DNA from 2 places in the Microbacterium sp. 22215 genome. Region 1 is predicted to be linked to the other one. Evidence: riboswitches for the same ligand, from Rfam matches in the RefSeq annotation. Region 1 holds a riboswitch; the other holds the start of a gene.

Region 1 (4,205 bases):
GCTGCGGTCACGCACCGGCATGGTGCTGCAGGACCCGTGGCTGTTCGCCGGAAGCATCCGCGAGAACATCAGGTACGGTCGCTCCAGGGCGACCGACGACGAAGTGCTCGAGGCCGCGAAGGCGACGTACGTCGACCGCTTCGTGCACGCCCTCCCCGAGGGGTACGACACGGTTCTCGACGAGGACGCGTCGAACGTCTCGGCGGGTGAGCGGCAGCTCATCACGATCGCGCGGGCTTTCGTCGCCCAGCCGTCGATCCTGATCCTCGACGAGGCGACGTCGGCGGTCGACACCCGCACCGAGCTGCTGCTGCAGCACGCGATGGCGGCCCTGCGACAGGGACGCACCTCGTTCGTGATCGCGCACCGCCTGTCGACCATCCGCGACGCCGACCTCATCCTCGTGATGGAGCACGGCGACATCGTCGAGAAGGGCACGCACGACGAGCTGATCTCGGCGCAGGGCGCCTACTGGCGCCTGTACCAGTCGCAGTTCGAGCAGGCGGCGACCGACATCGATGCCGAGGACTCGCTCACCGGCACGACCCCGGTGGTCGTCAGCGGTGACGCCGACGACGAGGCTGCGGCCGCACAGGTCGGCGTCTCGGTCGGTGCGCAGGTGCCCGGCGCCGAGGCGGCGGCAGCACAGGCGATCGTCGAACGGCCGGATGCCGGTGAGCAGAACGCCTGACGCGCACACGGCGTGAACAGTCAGACGCCCCGCCCCGTTCACTCGGGGCGGGGCGTCTGTCGTGGACAGAGGCGTCTGTCGTGGACAGAGGCGCCTGTCGTCCAGAGGCGCGCCTGTCGTGCAGAGAGGGCGAGACCCGCTCAGCGCTGCTCGTCGGTGATGCCGAGGAGCTCGAAAGGATGGGTCAGACGCCACCACGGGCTCGGCGCCTCGACGTCATCCGCCAGCGAGACCGAGGTGGTGACGGTGTTCAGCGGGCCGGTGCTCGTCATCGTGCCGATCTCATCGCCCGACTCGCGACTGTCTCCGAGGTGGAATGTCGACGTCGTCTGCGCGGTCGCGCCGTTCCACAGCACGACGTCGGCATCGGCATCCGTCACGACGTCCGTCGTCGTGCCCCACAGTGTGGTGACCTCGCCGACGACCGTGCCCTTCGCGACGGCGGGAGCCTGCGCCTGCAGCCCGGCCTCCACCTGCGAGAACAGCGATCGGGTCTGGGCGAGCCGCTGCTTGTCATCGGCCTGCCCGAGCACGGCGGCGTACAGGTGCACCGTCGTGTCGTCGATGGTGATGTCCTTCGCCGTCAGCAGGTTCCAGCTGTCGCCGAGCGTGCCGGTCTTGACGCCTACGACACCGGCATCCGCCAGCATCCCGTTCGTGTTCTTCACGGTTCCGGCGCCGGGGAGGTCGACCGACGGCGTGCCGACGATTCCCGCGAACACGGGATTCTGCATCGCCAGCTCGGCGAGAGCGACGAGCGACTCGGGCGTGGCTCTGTTGCGGTCGTCGAACCCGGAGGGCGTGATGATCGTGATCCCGTCGAGTCCCCGATCGCGCAGCCAGGTGGCGGCAGCCGACGTGAAGGCCGACTCCGATCCCCAGATCTCGCGCGCAAGGCGGTCGATGTAGTTGTTCGCCGAACCCAGGAGCGTGCCCTGCAGGAGCTGGAACTCGGTGAGGGTGCCGTCCACGGGTACGTCGAGCGCCGACTGATCCGAGCGACGGTACTCCCAGTACTCCATGCTGTCGGACCAGGTGAACCGGAATTCAGGACCCTGCTCGCCCACGGCCAGCGGCATCTGATCGAGCACCATCAGGCTCGAGACCACCTTCGTGACGCTCGCGATCGCCGCAGCGTCGAGAGACGACGAGCTGGTCGAGAGACCACCGACGCCGACTGCTGCGCTTCCCTGTGTGGGCCAGGTGACCGTGGCCGCAGGGGCGGCGGCCGGTACGAGCTCGACCGCCTGGACCGTCGGCGGCACCTCGTGCAGCGGCCAGAGCAGAGTCGTCCCCGCATAGGCGGCGACGAGTCCGACGAGCACGCCCAGGGGAACGAGGAGTCCGGGGCGCGCGATCGCCGGGCGCAGTCGCGCGCCCTGCAGAAGTGCACTTCCGGTCGCGGCGTCGGCGTCATCGTCGAGCGACCCATCCGTCGTCCGCTGCGCGACGATCGCGGGGTCGACCCACGTCAGAGGGGTCCCTCCGCTGGCGCCCTCCGCCCACTGCACATCGGGGGCGTCGTCGAGCTCGTCAGGAGCATCCGCGGAGTCGCTATCCGCGACAGACGCCGTCGCCTCCGCATCGACGGCTTCGCTGCGGTCGACCGGTGTCGTCGCCTCCGTGTCGCTGCCATCGGACGACGCGTCGGCGGGCGCATCGGAAGCAGTGGCCTCGGCGGAGTCAGGAGCGGTCACCTCCTCACGGTACCGAACTCGCGCTCAGATCCGCGGCGCTGCAACAGGAGCAGACGCGAGTGTCGGCACTGGGTAAGATCGACAGCACAACCACGGGAGTCCGGCGAGCCGGGCTGAGAGGGAGCGAATCGCGCTTCGACCGTCGAACCTGATCTGGGTCATGCCAGCGCAGGGAGGAGTCACTGATGAGTACATCCACGTCCGGATCCACCACGGAATCGCCGTACGCCACCGCCTCCGCATCGAAGGGCCTCGGTCGTCCCGAGCTCTGGCGCTGGAGGGTCGTCGACATCGTCGTCGCCAGCGTCATCGCGGTCGCCTGCGCGCTGGTCTTCCTGCTCTGGAACGTCGGCTACGAGGTGCCGAGCAGCATCCTCACCCCGCTCCTCCCCGGCGTGCAGGGGTTGCTCGCGGGGCCCTGGCTGATCGCCGGCGTGCTCGGCGGTCTCATCATCCGCAAGCCCGGCGCTGCGCTCTACACCGAGCTGGTCGCCGCCATCATCTCGGCTCTTGTCGGCAACGCGTGGGGGCCGCTGACCATCGTCTCGGGTCTCGTGCAGGGTCTCGGCGCCGAGTTGATCTTCCTGATCTTCCTCTACGGCGTCTGGCGGCTGCCGGTCGTGATGCTGGCGGGAGCGGGAGCGGGCCTCGCCTGCGGCATCAACGATCGCATCCTCTGGTACGCGGGCGCCGACACGCTCTTCACCACGGTCTACATCGTCTCGACCACCATCTCGGGTGCCGTGATCGCGGGACTCGGTGCCTGGCTGATCGCCCGGGGACTCGCGGCGACGGGAGCCCTGAGCCGGTTCGCCGCCGGCCGCGAGGTCACCGCACGGGTGTGACCTCGCCCACGACGCCCGCCACCCTCGAAGCCCGCGGCTGGGGGTGGCGGTACGCGACGCGGCTGCGCTGGGCGGTGCGCGACGTCGACCTGCGCATCGAGCCGGGGGAGCGGGTGCTTCTGCTCGGCGCCTCCGGCTCGGGCAAGTCCACTCTGCTGCAGGGTTTCGGCGGCGTGCTCGGCGGCGCCGACGAGGGCGAGACGCGGGGTGCGCTGCTGGTCGACGGGAAGCCGCCGACCGAGGCCCGCGGACGCGTCGGCATGGTGCTGCAAGACCCCGACACCCAGACGATCCTCGCCCGGGTGGGCGACGACGTCGCCTTCGGGTGCGAGAACCTCGGAGTCCCTCGCGACGAGATCTGGCAGCGGGTGCGGCAGGCTCTGGATGCCGTCGAGCTCGACGTCGCGCTCGATCGCTCGACCGCGGCGCTGTCGGGCGGCCAGAAGCAGCGTCTCGCACTTGCCGGTGTGCTCGCGATGCGGCCGGGTGCGATCCTGCTCGACGAGCCGACCGCCAACCTCGACCCCCAGGGCGTGCAGGATGTGCGGGATGCCGTCGCCGCGGCGCTCGATGTCAGTGGTGCGACCCTCGTCGTGATCGAGCATCGCATCGACGTCTGGCTGCCGCTGGTCACCCGAGTGATCGTGCTCGGTGCCGACCCCGAGGGGACGGTCGTCCTCGCCGACGGCACTCCGGATGAGGTGCTCGGTGCACGCGGCGCCGAGCTCGCGGCATCCGGAGTCTGGGTTCCGGGGCATCCGCCGGCCACTCCGCCCGCACCGTCGCGCCCACCCGGGGAACCCCTGCTCGAGGCGCGCGGGCTCACCGTGTCGCGACGCCGGGGACTCGCCGTGGCCGGACCCTTCGATCTCGACGTGAGCGCCGGCGAGGCGCTCGGTGTGACGGGCGCCAACGGCGCGGGCAAGTCGACGCTCGGGCTGACGCTCGCGGGACTCATCCCCGCCGAGAGCG
Region 2 (4,205 bases), on a different contig from region 1:
GAACAGCCGGTGCCGTGCGTGTTCGCGGTGCGGATCCGCGTGCCGGGGAACTCCCGCCGCACACCCCGGGCGACGTCCACGAGCGCGTCGGGAACATCGTCGCCGTCGAGGTGCCCGCCCTTCAGCAGCACCGCGGTGCCGATCATCGCCGACAGCTCCTCCGCTGCGGCGAGCGCATCGGCCCATCCCGAGATCGAGCGCCCAGCGAGCACCGCGAGCTCGCCGAGGTTGGGGGTCACGACGTGTGCACGCCGGAGGAGTTCGCGCAGCGCCGCCTCCGCGTCCTGGTCGAGCAGCCGGTCGCCGCTCGTGGCGACCATGACCGGGTCGAGCACGACGATCGGCGGTCGGACGACGTCGAGCCACTCGGCGACCGTTCGGATGACGTCGGCGTTCGCGAGCATCCCGATCTTGACCGCGTCGACGACGATGTCGTCGGAGATCGCGTCGAGCTGCTGTCGCAGGAAGGCCGCCGGCGGTACGTGCCAGCCGCTGACGCCGGTGGTGTTCTGGGCGGTCAGCGCGGTGAGCGCCGCCATTCCGAAGCCGCCGTGGGCAGCGATCGATTTGAGGTCGGCCTGGATCCCCGCGCCTCCCGAGGGATCGCTCCCGGCGATGCTGAGCACCCGCGGTGTGCCGGCCGCCCGCCACCGACGCACGAACGCCTCCGCGGTCGCCGTCGGATCCGCCGCCGCGCACAGAGCGGAGACCACCGCGAGCCCGGCCGCACCGGCATCCCGCAGCCGCTCGGTGTCGTCGATGGCCACGCCTCCGATCGCCACGCACGGGAGCGCGGTCGTCTCCACGAGGGCACGGAAACCCTCGACACCGAGGGCCGGCGGATGGTCGGGCTTGGTGGTGGTCGGGCGGATCACGCCGACGCCCAGATAGTCGACGGTGCCGGGCGGCAGCGCACGCACGGCCTCGAGGTGGTCCGCGTTGTTCGCCGTGAGCCCGATGAGCGCCTCGGGGCCCAGCGCCTCACGCGCACGCAGCACGGAGGCGTCCCCCTGCCCGAGATGCACACCGTCGACCCTCGCACCCTGCTTCCGTGCGGCGAGTGCGGCGTCGAGGCGGTCGTTCACGACGAGGAGCGCGCGTCCGTCGATCACGCGTGACAGTTCGAGCAGCTGCGCCGTGGTCTCGGCATCCGTCGCCGTCTTGTCACGCAGCTGCACGATGCGCACACCGCCGTCGACCGCCTGGCGGACGGTCCCCACGACTCCGCGCTCACCGCAGAGGTCCGGGTCGGTGACCAGATAGAGCGAGAGGTCCGCGATCACAGCGCACGCTCCTCGATGTGCGCCGCAGCGGCGAGGTCGTGCGGCTGTACAGACGCGAGCGCGTCGAGGAGCTCGACCGCGAAGCTGCCGGGACCCGAGGCTCGCATCGCCGCACGTTCTGCGGCGACCGTGTAGACCAGGCTGGCAGCGGCCACGGCGGCGAGCGGTTCGGTGCCCGTTGTGCGCGCTGCGCCCAGGAACGCGGCCATCACAGCACCCAGAGCACAGCCTCCCCCGGTGACGCGGGTGAGCAGTTCGTCGCCGTTCGCGATGCGCACGACGCGGTGGCCGTCGGTGATGAGGTCGACGGCACCGGACACCGCGACGACGGAACCGTGACGGACGGCGAGCGCGACAGCCGCGTCGATGGCGGCGTCCGGCGTATCGGTCGCGTCGACGCCTCGCCCGCCCGCACTCAGCCCGGCGAGCGCGAGGATCTCGGAGGCGTTCCCCCGGATCGCCGTGGGACGCGCGGCGACGAGGTCGTGCGCGAGCGCGGTGCGCACGGGCAGCGCCCCGATCGCGACGGGATCGAGCACCCACGGGGTGCCCGCGGCATTCGCGCCGGCGACGGCCTCCACGCTCGCCTCCCGCTGCTCGGGTGTGGGCGTGCCGAGGTTGATCAGCACCCCGGACGCGACTCCCGCGAAGAGACCCGCCTCATCGACGATGTCGACCATGGCGGGTGCGGCGCCGAGAGCCAGCAGCACATTGGCCGTGAAGCCCGTGACGACGGTGTTCGTGATGCAGTGGGTCAGCGGTGGTGTCTCGCGGAGCGCGGACAGCAGCTCGGCCGCCGTGGCCACCAGGGTCGATTCGGATTCTGGACGCAGACGATCGCTCAATGCGACATCCCTTCGCTAGTACGAACTAGATCAGGTTCGACGGGTCTGTTCTCAGCCGCGGATGCGGCACCCCGTGTCACTGCTCGAAGTCTAGCGACGACCCGTGATCAGCTCAGCAGCTGCAGGAGGGCGAGTTCATCCGAGCGGGTGAGGCCGGCGCGCCTCTCGCGATCGATCCCTCTCACCTGCTCGTCGGCGATGATGACCGCGACGGTCTCGTCGAGCGGTCGCAGGTCGCCGCCCGCGGCGCGGTACCGGGCATTGGTGCGTGTCATGAAACCGGTCATGTCCGCGGGCAGCCAGAGGGGCAGCGAGCGCTCCCCCGCCCAGAATCCGACGCCGTTCTCGACGAGCCGGTCATCGTCGGCCACCACCGTGTCGCCCCCGTGATCAGCGAGCCGTCTGACGGTCGCGAGGACGTCGGAGAGGGGATGCCGGTCACCGATCGCGTTGATCACACCGGTGGCCGAGGTCGTGGCGATGAACTCCGACAGGTCGTCGACGTCGATGACCTGCGTACTGCGGCCTTCGGCGTTCGGGAGCAGAACCGGTCCGTCCACCGCTCGGAGGAACGCTGCCGCCCAGTATCCGAATCGATCACTCGGGTCGCCCTCACCGACGATCAGCCCGGGGCGCACGATCAGCGCTCGCTCGCCCAGTGCGCGCACGGCGTTCTCGGCCGCGACCTTCTGCGCGCCGTACTCGTACTCGTCCCCGGGCTGGGCCGGCGCGTGCACGGGAGCCGTCTCGTCGGCACCGATGGTGGCGTCGTCCGAGTACACCGACATCGACGAGACGTAGGTCCAACGGGCGGCTCGCTCCCCGAGAGCGTCGACGGCCGCCGCCACGTGCGCCGCGTTCGATGAGATATCGATCACGTGGTCCCAGTCACGACCCGAGACGGTGTCGTACGCGGCCGGGTCGTCGCGGTCGGCCAGCACGAGGCTCGCCCCCTCGGGCGACGGGCGTCCTCCCCGTGCGAGGCACATCACGGTCGCCCCGTTCACCAGCATCCGTCGAGCGATCCGGCCCGACAACCAGCCTGTTCCACCGAGGATCAGCACATCTGTCATGCACCCATGCCATCAGCATCCGTGCCTGAGGGGAAGGGTCTTCCGCTCAGGGCGGATGCCGTGCTCACGGCCGGCGCAGGTCGGAGAGCCCGGTCAGCTCAGGCATGGTCCACGACGGGTCGGGGCGCCAGGCCTGCCACCGCGGATCGAACGGCCACTCACCCGAGTGGAACGACTCGATCGCCGCATCCGCATGACGCTCGATCTGTGCGGCCTGCTCCCGCGTGAGCCGCCCCTGTGCGATGGCGGCGACGAGTTCGTCCTCGTCCTTGAGTGAGATCCTGCCGTCGGGTTCGATCTCGACGTCGAGGATGTGATCCGACGAGTAGGTGTCGCGGTCCGTACGCAGATGCGCGTTCTCGAGGTTGACGTACCATCCGGCGAACTGCCAGTCAGGCCCGCTCACGTCGCTCCAGAACAACCACACCGACCATGCGGCGCCCGCCGGAGCGATGCGCAGGATGCCGTTGCCCCACCACTCCTCGACGATGCGGGTCCGCGGCTCGAGCCACCGACGCTCCAGCGGCACCGTGCGCACGCGTTCGCCCGCGGGGGTCCCCTGGCCCTCCTGCAGCGTGCCCGGTGCGAGCCAGGCCACGAGCCCGCGCGCGTCGTCGCGGACCACGCGCATGGGCGTGATGGTCGATGCGTCACCCGGCTGCCAGCCCGGCTTGCGGTAGTGCCAGTCGATCTGATCGCCCGGCTGGAGGAACGGCCCCTCGCCCATCGCACGGACACCGTCGGGCACCGCCGCAGGGGTGCTGTGGGGAAGGATGCTCATCTCCACACGCTACCTCGGGCGCCCCGCGAGGGCGTGGAGGCGGGAGCACGCGAACGCGACCTGCACCCCTCTCAGGATGCAGGTCGCGTTCACACGGATCAGTCGCGGAGGGTCGCGCCGAAACGCTCGGATGCGACGGCGACTCCGGCGAGCTTCGCCTCGGTGGCCTCGGCAGCCGTGAGCGTGCGGTCGTCCGCGCGGAACCGAAGCGCGAACGTCAGGC

Evidence for each region. A riboswitch is a leader RNA that binds a small molecule or an ion and turns the genes downstream of it on or off. The one in region 1 is predicted to bind thiamine pyrophosphate.
Region 2: linked by a shared signal. The riboswitch ahead of thiM (hydroxyethylthiazole kinase) and the one ahead of ACTJKH_RS13675 (ECF transporter S component) in region 1 are both predicted to bind thiamine pyrophosphate.

The regions. Positions count from the first base shown of each region.
Region 1 covers NZ_JBQEPC010000008.1:89,105-93,309, reverse strand. The annotation lists gene ACTJKH_RS13685 (ABC transporter ATP-binding protein) at 1-691, shown strand, start outside; gene ACTJKH_RS13680 (D-alanyl-D-alanine carboxypeptidase) at 832-2,388, opposite strand; TPP riboswitch at 2,471-2,580, shown strand; gene ACTJKH_RS13675 (ECF transporter S component) at 2,574-3,233, shown strand; gene ACTJKH_RS13670 (ABC transporter ATP-binding protein) at 3,230-4,205, shown strand, end outside.
Region 2 covers NZ_JBQEPC010000001.1:617,447-621,651, reverse strand. The annotation lists gene ACTJKH_RS03170 (bifunctional hydroxymethylpyrimidine kinase/phosphomethylpyrimidine kinase) at 1-1,283, opposite strand, end outside; gene thiM (hydroxyethylthiazole kinase) at 1,280-2,128, opposite strand; TPP riboswitch at 2,119-2,212, opposite strand; gene ACTJKH_RS03160 (NAD-dependent epimerase/dehydratase family protein) at 2,236-3,201, opposite strand; gene ACTJKH_RS03155 (DUF402 domain-containing protein) at 3,266-3,982, opposite strand; gene pheT (phenylalanine--tRNA ligase subunit beta) at 4,081-4,205, opposite strand, start outside.